4 regions of the Peribacillus sp. Aquil_B1 genome follow, and region 3 is predicted to be linked to each of the others. Evidence: riboswitches for the same ligand, from Rfam matches in the RefSeq annotation. Region 3 holds a riboswitch; each other region holds the start of a gene.
What was found. Region 3 has a riboswitch for thiamine pyrophosphate ahead of tenA (thiaminase II). Riboswitches for the same ligand answer to the same signal wherever they lie in the genome.
Positions count from the first base shown of each region.

Region 1: it holds a riboswitch for thiamine pyrophosphate, as region 3 does, so the genes downstream of both, tenA (thiaminase II) here and tenA (thiaminase II) in region 3, are expected to answer to the same signal.
Region 2: it holds a riboswitch for thiamine pyrophosphate, as region 3 does, so the genes downstream of both, MPH60_RS02945 (ABC transporter substrate-binding protein) here and tenA (thiaminase II) in region 3, are expected to answer to the same signal.
Region 4: it holds a riboswitch for thiamine pyrophosphate, as region 3 does, so the genes downstream of both, thiC (phosphomethylpyrimidine synthase ThiC) here and tenA (thiaminase II) in region 3, are expected to answer to the same signal.

Region 1 covers NZ_JAKXEE010000001.1:2,295,713-2,298,838, reverse strand. The annotation lists gene MPH60_RS11275 (AMP-binding protein) at 1-522, shown strand, start outside; gene MPH60_RS11270 (SDR family NAD(P)-dependent oxidoreductase) at 562-1,308, shown strand; TPP riboswitch at 1,444-1,573, shown strand; gene tenA (thiaminase II) at 1,710-2,393, shown strand; gene MPH60_RS11260 (ECF transporter S component) at 2,408-2,992, shown strand; gene MPH60_RS11255 (ABC transporter ATP-binding protein) at 3,005-3,126, shown strand, end outside.
Region 2 covers NZ_JAKXEE010000001.1:589,855-592,980, forward strand. The annotation lists gene MPH60_RS02940 (protein-glutamine gamma-glutamyltransferase) at 1-803, opposite strand, end outside; TPP riboswitch at 1,107-1,216, shown strand; gene MPH60_RS02945 (ABC transporter substrate-binding protein) at 1,351-2,355, shown strand; gene MPH60_RS02950 (thiamine-binding protein) at 2,367-2,651, shown strand; gene MPH60_RS02955 (ABC transporter permease) at 2,648-3,126, shown strand, end outside.
Region 3 covers NZ_JAKXEE010000002.1:381,046-384,171, forward strand. The annotation lists gene MPH60_RS15535 (GNAT family N-acetyltransferase) at 1-118, shown strand, start outside; gene MPH60_RS15540 (aspartyl-phosphate phosphatase Spo0E family protein) at 187-381, opposite strand; gene MPH60_RS15545 (Fur-regulated basic protein FbpA) at 635-823, opposite strand; SAM riboswitch class I at 999-1,103, opposite strand; TPP riboswitch at 1,261-1,366, shown strand; gene tenA (thiaminase II) at 1,456-2,145, shown strand; gene thiW (energy coupling factor transporter S component ThiW) at 2,158-2,679, shown strand; gene thiD (bifunctional hydroxymethylpyrimidine kinase/phosphomethylpyrimidine kinase) at 2,648-3,126, shown strand, end outside.
Region 4 covers NZ_JAKXEE010000001.1:16,354-19,479, forward strand. The annotation lists gene MPH60_RS00170 (histidine phosphatase family protein) at 105-638, shown strand; gene MPH60_RS00175 (HAD family hydrolase) at 774-1,562, shown strand; TPP riboswitch at 1,679-1,793, shown strand; gene thiC (phosphomethylpyrimidine synthase ThiC) at 1,929-3,126, shown strand, end outside.

The sequences.
Region 1 (3,126 bases), on a different contig from region 3:
TTTGAAGGGGAGATCTGTGCCCCGAATATAGAAGGCTCTTTATTAGTAAGGGGTCCGGCTCTATTTGTCGGCTATTTTAAACGAATCGATGATACTTTAGCTGAGTATAGTGACGGATGGTTCATTACCGGTGATCGAGCATTCATTGATGAAGACGGATATATCCGGATTTCTGGAAGAAACAAAGACATAATCATACGTGGCGGTGAAAATATTCCTGTCGCTTATGTAGAAAATGTATTGTATGAACACCCGGATATTTCAAGTGCTCAGGTTATTGCGGTTCCAGATTCCCGTCTACAGGAAAAAGCATGTGCATGTATCAGCATGAAAACGGGGAAGAGCCCGATTACGATGGATTCACTGCAGGAATTTCTCTCGGAAAAGGGTTTGGCCAAACAATATTGGCCTGAATTTCTTGAAATAATGGATGACTTTCCTCGTACGGCAAGCGGGAAAATCCAGAAATTCCGGCTCCGGGAAATGATTAATGAAAAGATAATCGACAATCAGCTTAAATAAATCCATATTGACTAAATGGTGGAAGTGGAGGGAAATAAGATGATTAAAAGAATGGCATTCATCACAGGTGCTGGGAGCGGAATTGGCAGAGAAATTGCAAAAAAATTGGCTTCTCGCAATTTTAACATCATCGTGGCTGATATAAATCTTAAAAATGCAGAGGAAACGGTTTCTATAATTGAAAAGTCGGGTTTTGAAGCCAGAGCGGTTCATTGTGATGTAACGAAATTAGAAAGTGTTAAAAAAGCCGTTGAAGAATCAGTGAACCATTATCATAGAATAGATATATTGGTTAATAATGCAGGCTGGGATAAGGTGGAACCTTTTTTAAAAAGTGATCCTAGCACTTGGAAAAGGATTATTGATATTAATTTACTTGGGCAGATCCATACTTGCAAGGAAATTTTACCTCTCATGATTGAAAATGGTTACGGAAAGGTAGTAAATATTGCATCCGATGCAGCTAGAGTAGGATCAAGTGGAGAGGCAGTTTATTCGGCTGCAAAGGGAGGGGTGATTGCCTTCACAAAAACGATAGCAAGAGAAATGGCACGTCACAAACTCAACATCAATTGTATTGCGCCAGGTCCTGCCGATACGCCCCTATTTCAAGAAATAGGCTCTTATAATGAAGGTATAGCAGGCGCCTTGGAAAAAGCGATTCCATTCCGCCGGCTAGCACAACCAGAGGACATTGCTAGTGCTGTTGCCTATTTCGTTTCAGAAGATGCAGGGTATATTACGGGGCAAACACTTTCCGTAAATGGTGGATTAACAATGGTTTAAACGATCAAGGTAAGGGTGTTATGCAAGATTGAAAGGTTAGTAACCATAAATCAATAAGTTGAAAACTTTTTCTAATACGTTTGACAATTGAATTTATCGTGTTAATATAAAGGCAAATGAGATTTAATATACAATTTGTACCACTAGGGGTGCTTTATAGGTGAAAGTTGATTTTTACCGCAGAAGCTGAGATTAAAGTATGACTTTAAGACCCTTAGAACCTGATCTGGTTTATACCAGCGTAGGGAAGTGGGGTCTGGAACAATACGTTTCTGTATTATTTCAAGTACAACCACTTTCTTTACGTTTAAGAAAGTGGTTTTTTGTTTGCAAAAAAAGGGGTGACAAAAGGTTTTTTTTTCGTAATATTTCTTAAAAAATATCATTTGGAGGTAATGGACATGAAGTTTTCAGAGGAAATTCGTCAGGAAGCTGATCATATTTGGGAAGCTAGTTTTAATCACCCGTTTGTTGCAGGAATAGGAGATGGCACATTGCCATTGGAGAGTTTTCGTTTTTATGTCATGCAAGATGCCTATTATTTATCTCATTTTGCTAGAGTTCAAGCTTTAGGGGCAGTTAAAGCTACGGATTTACATACAACAAGCAGGCTTGCCGGCCATGCACAAGGAACATATGAAGCGGAGTTGAAGCTTCATGAGAATTTTTCTGAGAGGTTAGGCATCACTAAAGAAGAACGGGATAATTTCAAACCTGCCCCGACTGCTTATGCTTATACTTCCCATATGTATCGTGCGGCTTATTCGGGGCATTTAGGGGATGTAATTGCAGCTATCTTGCCGTGTTACTGGCTGTATTACGAAATAGGTGAAAGACTGCAAGGGTGCATGCCCGAAGAGCCGATTTATCAAGAATGGATAGCGGCTTACGGAGGGGAGTGGTTCCGCACGTTGGTGGAAGAACAAATTGCGAGGCTTGATGAGATTGCTGAAAAAGTGACTGACGAAGATAAGGAAAGAATGAAAGAGCATTTTATCCTCAGCAGCCAATATGAATACTCATTTTGGGAAATGGCTTATCGTTTAGAGACATGGCCTGTGCATAAGGAAACACTAGAAGTATAAAGGGGAATGAAACAATGAAAAAAGGATTGAAATTAACGGACATATTGGTAACGATCGTGATTGCGGTAGCATTTGGAATCGTTTATATCCTTTGGGGTTCGATTTATTATTCCGTTAAACCGTTAGGATTACATCTGGATCAACTTATTTATGGAATGTGGTTTATAGCCGGCCCCGTCGCCTTTTTAATTTTACGGAAACCGGGTGTGGCACTTTTGGCGGAGATAGCAGCAGCTTCCGGGGAGTTCTTTCTTGGTTCACCATGGGGGCTGACCGTACTTTTATATGGGGTGGTACAAGGTTTGTTCGCGGAACTGATGTTCATGGCGTTCAAATATAAAAAATTCAATATGCCGGTGGCCGTTTTAGCTGCGATAGCTTCCTGCCTGGCATCAGTTATCATGGATTTTGCATACGGGGAAATAGGTGCGCTTTCTACTTGGAATCTATCGTTATTCATGATAGCGAGGTTTGTGGGTTCCATATTCTTTGCAGGTGTTACCGCTTATTATCTAGTTAAAGTCCTGGAAGCAACAGGAGTAACTAATCTTGTGCGTCCGGTTTCAAATAAAGATTATGCAGAACTGGATCAAAAGTAGAGGTTGAGGGCCATGGAACCAATCGTTTCTGTTGAAAAGTTAAGAATGAAATTTCCAGGTGATGAATCTTTGATATTCAAGGACCTATCACTATCGTTTGATCAAGGAGAAAAAGTGCTATTGTTGGGTCCGTC
Region 2 (3,126 bases), on a different contig from region 3:
GAACCTATTTCAGAAACAATACAATTGGAAAGGCTGACAGGAAAGTGATCGGGCTTTGCTCTATTTAGTTGGAATTGCCTATAGAAGGAACTATCCAGGAAAATGATATGCGTTGTCAGGAATGCTGATCTGGTTGCGAACGGCCTTCTATTGCTATTTAATTCATTGATGATTCCCTGTGAAGTGGTAATCCCGATCCCGTGTCCATAAAAGAGGTTATTCCCTAATAGTATGGCATTTTCACCTTGCCATTCAGGAGTTGACTCGTCATGATCAGGGTTTATGAAGTAAACGCAATCGCCTGGTGTATAATCCCTCCCTTTATGAATATTAAGAGCCATATTCTCTGGAGGGCGCCAGTCATATAAAAATAGGTTTGAAAAAAGATAATCGAAATTCCTAGAGCCGATTAAATCCAAAATCGCCTTTAAAAAAGTGACGACTATTGCTGTCCCGCATTCGAAGGCATAAAGCCTTCCATTCATGAATATGTCCAGAAGTGCAGCATGGGGGAGAATCCCTGGCTGAAGGGTAAAGGTGCCATCCCTTGAAAGGCGCCAATATTGTTCATTGGATTGCGATTCCTCGAGTGTGGAAAATTCTGCATTACTTTTATCCAACGCAATAGCTGCCGCAATGACTCGGTTCCTCAGCTGTATCTCGAAATTAAAGTCTCCAAAGTTCCGGTATTCAAAAACGTTAGAATCTTCCGCCAGCAATTGGACAATTTCAAGCGATTTAGCAGATGCTATTCCTGGTTGGATTTGACTGACATCTAACCATTTGTGATTAATCTTTATCATGATCATATCCACCTTTTGCTTATGAAATTAACGGTTTATAAAACCGGTAAACAAAAATGTCTACATGTAATGCTCATTATATGAATGCCGGCAAGGAATTGACTATTTGTAACGTGTCAGCCACCCTTGCTGCCGAGAGTGATTGGAGTGAATAGAGGCAGAATTTTTTTGTTTTCATTCCAAAAGATGTTTTGCTAGATATCTTTAAGAGCGAGGAATACCTTTCCAATTAGTTAGAAGAAGCAAATTAGTATTCCCTTTTCCCCATGAATTGATATAATGAGAGAGAAAAGTTCATATGTGCGAGAAATGTAGGGGGGCCAGTACTGCTGGCTGAGATTGCATCCTTTAGATGCTGACTCTTTGAACCTGATCTGGATGATGCCAGCGGAGGGAACATATTATTACTGACTTTCTGTTTTGTATGTTAACGTCCGAATTCATCTTCGGGCGTTTTTTGCTATTTTATCCAATATTCGAATAAACCCTGGAGCCCCATTATGGTTTCGGCATATGGATCTTATATGATGTGTAGGAGGATAATGACTTGAATAAATTCTTGCCACTGTTAACTTCGTTGTTCCTATTGGCTGGATGCGGTGCAGGCGGAACTAATGAAAAAGAAGAAGCATCTAAAAATGAAGGAAATGAAAAATTAAAAAAAGTATCTGTCGTGCTCGATTGGACACCGAATACAAACCATACAGGATTGTATGTAGCCAAGGAAAAAGGTTATTTTAAAGAGCAAGGTCTTGATGTGGAAATCATCATGCCAGGTGAAGCCGGAGCGGATAAGCTTGTCGCTTCAGGGAAATCTGAATTTGGCGTGAGCTACCAGGAGGGCATAACGCAGGCCCGCGTGCAGGGCGTGCCGATTGTTTCGGTAGCTGCCGTCATCCAGCATAATACCTCGGGATTCGCTTCCCCTGAGGCAAAGGACATTACATCTCCCAAGGATTTTGAAGGGAAAACGTATGGTGGCTGGGGGTCTCCGGTAGAAAAGGCCATCATTGATTCACTCATGAAAAAAGAAAATGCGGATGTAAATAAAGTGGATATAGTCAATACAGGAGACATGGATTTTTTCACTTCGGTTAAAAGGGATATAGATTTTGCCTGGATTTATTATGGATGGACAGGCATTGAGGCTGAGCTGCGAAATGAAAAGCTTAATATGGTTTACTTAACCGAATACTCTGATAAGCTTGATTACTATACGCCTGTTTTGACGACAAATGAAAAGATGATAAAAGAAGATCCGGAAACTGTTAAAGCATTCGTTCATGCAGCATCGAAAGGGTACCAGTTTGCGATTAAAAATCCTGCTGATGCAGCAGACATGTTAATTAAGTCTGCGCCGGATCTTGATGCAAAACTAGTTAAGAAAAGCCAGGAGTGGCTTGCAGACAAGTATCAGGATGATGCTCCGCGTTGGGGTGAACAAAAACTGGAAATCTGGAAGAATTACAGTGATTGGATGACTGAAAACAAGCTTCTTGAAGGTGATTTCGATCCTGAAAAGGCATTTACCAATGAATTTTTACCAAAATAGGAGGAAATACAATGGCCAATTCATTAATTAGTATACAAATTATTCCTAAAGGGGAAAATGTCATCCCTATGGTCGATGAAGCAATCAAGATCATTGAAGAATCAGGTGTCAAGTATGAGGTTCACCCGCTTGAAACGACAATGGAGGGCGAGCTTTCCGAACTTTTTGCCGTGATAGAAAAAATGAATGTAAGAATGATTGAAATAGGATCGCCGAATGTCATTTCGCAAGTGAAAATATTATATCAGCCGAGCGGGATTACGATGGATACGTTGACGGAGAAATATCGGGCATGATCGGAAGGGGAATTTGGAAGAAGGGGGCTCCCTTCTTTCTTTTATTATTGTTGCTGATAGTTTGGGAGTCAGTGACAGTCTTATTGAAGGTTGAAGAATGGCTGCTTCCCGCTCCATCGGCCATTTTTATTGAAGGAATTGAGTCGTCGCACAATCTTTACGGACACCTTATATCCACAACCGAGCTTGCGTTGTCGGGTTTTTTTATTGGAAGCTGCATCGGCTTATTGATCGCGGCAATCCTACATCTATTTCCAGGTGTGAAGGACGCGGTTTATCCTCTGCTCATACTATCACAAAATATACCTATCATAGTTTTGGCCCCGCTTTTGGTGATCTGGTTTGGCTTTGGCATGCTGCCTAAGTTAATAGTGATTTCGCTTGTATGTTTTTTTCCGGTTGCGGTTGCATCATTGGACGGTTTTCGCCAGACACCATACGAACTTAAGCATTATTTCAAGATGATGGGAGCGGG
Region 3 (3,126 bases):
GAGCCTTAAGCTTTTTTCCAAATTCGGGTTTGAAGAATGGGCGCATTTACCTCAAGTTGCCGAGCTGGATGGCATTGAGCGCGATTTGGTCATTCTTGGTAAACGTGTCGATATTTAAGATAATTCTTTAGAGCTATTGCCTTGAGCAGTAGCTTTTTCAAATTAATACAGTTCAAATTGGCTAATTTAAAAATACCTATATGCTTTTTGGAGAGAAAAATATTCTGACTCTCTTTTACTTGCTAACGCATTTAAAAGCGAATCCAATTCTTGACTGGCTTGAACAGTTAGCAGACTTGTTAAGCCGTAACTTGCTGCCAATTTGATCATTTCCTGTCTCTTTTCTTCTACTTTTTCTATCGTTACCTTACGGCAAGGCATTATATGTCACCTCCCATTTATTCAATTTTTTTACACTTTCATCATAATGAAACTACTAGTTAAAATCAACTATTTTTCAGAAATAAAATGTGTTATTTTATAGGTTAAATGTGACAAAACACCTACTTCATTCTTTAATTATGTATATTTTATGTCATTTCCTATTAAACGCAAAAAAGCACCCACTGGTGTCGACTGTGAATGCTTACATCATATCCCTTATCCTAGAACCCAAAATATAGTCCATCGCTTACTATGTCATCCATTCAGAAGGTGACTCGTTATTAGGTCTATTTATAACAATCTTATATTCATCTTCAAGCACTTTTAATGGGGCATCATAAAGGTGCCTTTCATCAGAAGTTTTGTATACTCCATTGGCCAATAGCTCTTCAATGAGCTTTGCCTTCCTCTGTTCAATCCTCTTAAATAGTTCTGCCATGTAAATGGCTCCTTTCCTAGTCATCCTAGAGCCTGCTTCTAGTTAGCTAACTTTATCAACATATTTGATTTTCACCAAATTATATATACCTTTTCTATTATGTCACTAAACGTTATTTCCCAAAAATAAAAGCCCCTTCTAATTCAAGAAGAGGCTGACAGTGTCCGTACGGCTCTTCTTATCTTCCAAGCATATGCTTGTTGGATTTAGCACAGTTCCCAAAACGGTTCCGCTGCCGAGGTTTCTTAGGGCCAAGTCCCTCCACCTCTCTGGATAAGAATTCGATATATAATTGTTGTAGAAATGATTCTATCCTAATAATCATCAAAAGTCAATTACCTGGTTCTCCCTTTTTTCCTTGACATTGTTTATCCCTCTTTTAAATACGGGTTGCAATTTCTTGTCTTTCTGATATGATGTCAGTAATTACATACAATTCACACCACTAGGGGAGTCTTTTTTTTAGACTGAGATGGAATTAATTCCGGACCCTTTGAACCTGAACCGGCTCATACCGGCGGAGGGAAGTGGATGATATCGTCCATTTACAGACTATATCCATCTACCCCGTTCCGTATTCAGGAACGGGGTTTTTCATTATCAAGGAGAACCATTCTAAAGGAGGATGAACAATGGAGAAGATTAAAACAGAAACATTCAGTGATAGACTTCACGCACGGGCAAAAGAGATTTGGAAAAGGAACCATTCACATCCCTTTGTTCAGGCAATTGGAAACGGCACGCTTCCTGAAAAGAAATTTGCCTATTACCTGAAGCAGGACTATATCTATCTCATGGATTATTCCAAGCTCTTTGCTTTAGGTGTCATCAAAGCTCATAACATCGAAACCATGGCAAAGTTTGCGAGTATTTTAAATGAAACCCTTCAAGTGGAAATGGATATCCATCGGCATTATGCTTCCGAATTCGGAATCAGTTCCAAAGAATTGGAAGATACAGAACCTACTCCCACCACTCTAGCCTATACAGGTTACATGCTAAATGCAGCACAGCATGGGACTTTGGCAGACTTGATCGCCTGTCTCCTGCCCTGCGCTTGGGATTATTATGAAATCGGTTTGCTATTAAAAGAACAAAATGGAGCAGCATTGGAAAACAATCGCTACGCAGATTGGATAAGGTCCTATTCATCGCCTGAATTCGGGGAAGCACACAAGTGGCTGATCGCATTGTTGGAAGAATTGACGGAGGGCATGCCAGAAAAGGAACTTCTTAGATTAGAAAAGCACTTTTTGGTTACTTCCCGATATGAATATTTATTCTGGGATATGGTTCAAAATGAGCAGGATTGGCCGCTGTAGGTCGCAGGCATGATGAATCCTATCAAGAAACTGACGTTGACTGCCATGATCACGGCTATAACGACGCTGACCAGTTCATTTATTTTCATCCCTGCAGGATTTGCAAAGATCTTTCCTATTCAGCATCTGGCAAATGTCCTCACGGCCGTTCTATTGGGGCCTGCTTATGCTGTGACACAAGCTTTCTTAGTTTCCATCATTAGAAACATGTCTGGTACCGGTTCAATATTCGCCTTTCCCGGCAGCATGATCGGTGCACTTTTGGCTGCCATCCTTTATCGAAAAACACAAAGCTTAAAATTCGCTTGTTTAGGTGAAGTGATCGGGACCGGCATTCTCGGTTCCCTGGCCTGTTATCCACTTGCCATCCTCCTATTGGGAGAAAAAGCTGCTCTTTTTGGTTTTTTACCGGCTTTTATGCTCAGTTCATTCGCAGGTTCGATTTTAGCTTTCATATTACTTAAAATACTTCTAAAAAATAATTATATGAAGGGGTTTTTTTATGAAAACAGCATTAACCATCGCCGGCTCTGATTCTGGGGGCGGTGCTGGAATACAAGCGGATTTAAAAACATTTTCTGCACATGGGGTCTTTGGAATGTCTGCCATCACAGCCGTAACCGCACAAAATACAATGGAAGTCCGTTCTGTACAGCCAATAGAAACAGCTATCATATCGGACCAAATTGCAGCTATATTTGAAGATATTCCTGTCGATGCAGTAAAAATAGGCATGCTCGGATCAAAAGAAATCGTGGAAACAGTCGCAGCGTCCCTTAAAACCTACATGCCTGCCATCGTTATCCTTGACCCTGTCATGATTTCCAAAAGCGGCCACCATTTGCTCGACGAAAAGGCTGTCTCCGCCTTAAAAATGGATTTGCTTCCGCTTGCAACACTTGTAACACCAAATGTACCGGAAGCGGAAGTACTTACTGGCTTGTCGATTCGGACGAAACAAGATTTCTATAGAGCATGCAA
Region 4 (3,126 bases), on a different contig from region 3:
TTCAACATACTTTTTTCTTAAAAGTTTTACATAGGGTAATATATTGATAAGGGCTTTTTACAAGAAAAAGAAACGTATATTTTAAAAGATAAAAAGGAGAAGATATGAAAATTGGTTTGGTACGGCATTTTAAGGTGGCACATGAATTTCCTACTGGGAGATCGGTAACGGCGGATGAAATGAAGCAATGGTTTGAGGATTATGATGCAGCCGATATTATTTATGGGACGACTTTATTTGGCGTGGAGGAATGGCAGGAATGTTATTGCAGTGATATGTCTAGAGCTGTCAAGACAGCGGAACATATCTATCCAGGTACGGTTCACCGGATGGAGGAGCTGCGGGAAATACCTTCCCCGCCTCTTAAAGGAAGGGTAAAGCTGCCATTCATCCTTTGGGCCATCTGGATTCGCTGCTGCTCGGTGTTCAACAAGCAGACAAGGGCGGAAATTAAGATCGCAGAGCGAAGGATCAATAAAGTATTGGATGAAGTCTTTGCAAAGGGGGAACGGGATGTGCTGATCGTGAGTCATGCCGCCCTCATGGTATATATGAGGAAAGAGCTGATCCGACGGGGATTCACCGGTCCAAAATTCAATATCGCCAGTAATGGTAAGCTGTATGTATTTGAAAGATGATAAGTGAGTATGGGTTTCCCGCTAGAAAAGGTAAGTCATTTTCCGAATAGTTATTCTTTTTTTATTGGTTGTGGTTTATTATTGTAATAGTGTAATTTTTACGAATTCAATAATAGGGAAAGAGGGGTGGACATTTTGCTGAAGGCAGTTTTTTTTGATTTAGATGATACATTACTATGGGATCAGAAAAGTGTAAAAGAAGCTTTTGTGGCCACATGTGAAGTGGCCAAGGAGAAATATGATCTAAATGTCGACGAGTTTGAAGAAGCTGTGCGAAAGGAAGCGCGTGAGCTTTATTCTTCTTACGATACATATGCATTCACACAAATGATCGGAATCAACCCATTTGAGGGGCTATGGGGAAATTTCCAGGATGATCATGATGAATTCAGGAAGATGGCGGGGATTGCACCGGCTTATCGGAAAGAAGCGTGGACGAGAGGGTTATTGGCATTAGGGATCGATGACCCTGAATTTGGGCTTGAACTGGCAGAACGTTTCCCTGCGGAGAGACGCAAAAAGCCATTTATCTATGAAGAAACATTCCGTGTTCTGGATGAATTAAAAGGGAAGTATAAGTTGCTATTGCTTACGAACGGATCTCCTGAGCTGCAAAATACTAAACTTGAAATTACTCCTGAACTGGTTCCTTATTTCGACCAAATCGTGATATCAGGCGCATTTGGAAGAGGTAAACCGGATGCCTCCATTTTTGAGCATGCTTTGGAAATCATGGAGCTTGATAAGGATGAAGTATTGATGGTCGGCGATAATTTAATGACGGATATCCTCGGGGCATCACGAGTAGGCATAAAGTCTGTTTGGATAAATCGCCATGATAAGGAACGGAATGAAGTGATTCCAACCTATGAAATCAAGCATTTAGAGGAGCTTTACCCAATCCTTGAGAGCCTGGGGAATTAATTAACGGCTCTCCTTCAAAAAACCAATTTTGGAGAGTTGTAATGAAAATATTAGGTCTTTCAAATTATTTACAGAATGAAAAGGGTGAGATATAGTTACCCTGTAATCAATTAAATTATTCAGACTAGGGGTGTCCAATAAAAGTTGGGCTGAGAGAGAAGCGCTTAAGCTTCTTAACCCTCAGGACCTGATCTGGTTCATACCAGCGTGGGGAAGTTAGAATCTACTAAACAATGACTTTTCAATTGGTCATTTCTGTAGTCATACTAACGTTAGCCAGGTCTTAAATATGAGATCTGGCTTTTTCGTGCGAAATGGATTGGATTTTGTCCTTTTTAAATGAACTTAAAAAGGAGAAATGAAATCATGATGAGTAATTCTGTAGATGACATGAATGTTTCAATTATGTCCAGTTTTGCCGGGAGTAAAAAAGTGTATGTTGAGGGATCTAGACCTGATATTAAAGTACCTATGCGTGAAATTAAGCTAAGTCCGACTACAGGGTCATTCGGCGAAGAGGAGAATCCGCCTTTACGAGTATATGACACAAGCGGTTTTTATACGGATTCAGAATATCCCATTGATATTCATAAAGGTCTTGCCCCGATTAGACGCAGCTGGGTTCTGGAAAGGGAAGATGTTGAAGAGTATGAAGGGCGTGAAATAAAGCCCGAAGATAACGGCTATAAAAAAGAGTCACAATCCAACGCCGAAGTTTTTCCGGGATTGAAAAGAAAACCATTGCGTGCTGCGAAAGGGCAAAACGTAACCCAGCTCCATTATGCCCGAAAAGGTATCATAACTCCGGAAATGGAGTTCATCTCGATCAGGGAAAATGTAGCCCCTGAGTTTGTTAGAGAAGAGGTAGCTAGCGGGAGGGCGATCATACCGGCAAATATTAATCACCCTGAAAGTGAGCCCATGATCATCGGACGTAATTTTCATGTGAAAATAAATGCGAATATTGGAAATTCCGCTGTTAGTTCATCGATTGAAGCCGAAGTGGAGAAAATGACTTGGGCTACACGTTGGGGTGCAGACAACATAATGGATCTTTCCACCGGTAAAAATATTCACACGACCCGGGAATGGATTATCAGAAATTCACCTGTGCCAGTTGGGACGGTTCCGATATATCAAGCATTGGAAAAAGTGAATGGAGTCGCGGAAGATTTAAATTGGGAAGTTTTCCGGGATACATTAATCGAGCAGGCTGAGCAAGGTGTCGATTACTTCACCATACACGCTGGTGTGCTTTTACGATACATTCCCATGACAGCAAAGCGTGTTACGGGAATCGTTTCCCGAGGGGGCTCCATCATGGCACAATGGTGCTTGGCCCACCACCAAGAAAGTTTTCTCTATACTCACTTTGAAGAGATTTGTGAAATCATGAAGGCGTATGATGTTTCTTTCTCTTTAGGTGACGGCCTCCGTCCGGGCTCCATTGCAGATGCAAACGATGAGGCTCAATTTGCTGAATTGGAAACATTGGGGGAACTGACGAAGATTGCTTGGAAGCACGATGTTCAAGTCATGGTGGAGGGACCTGGTCACGTACCGA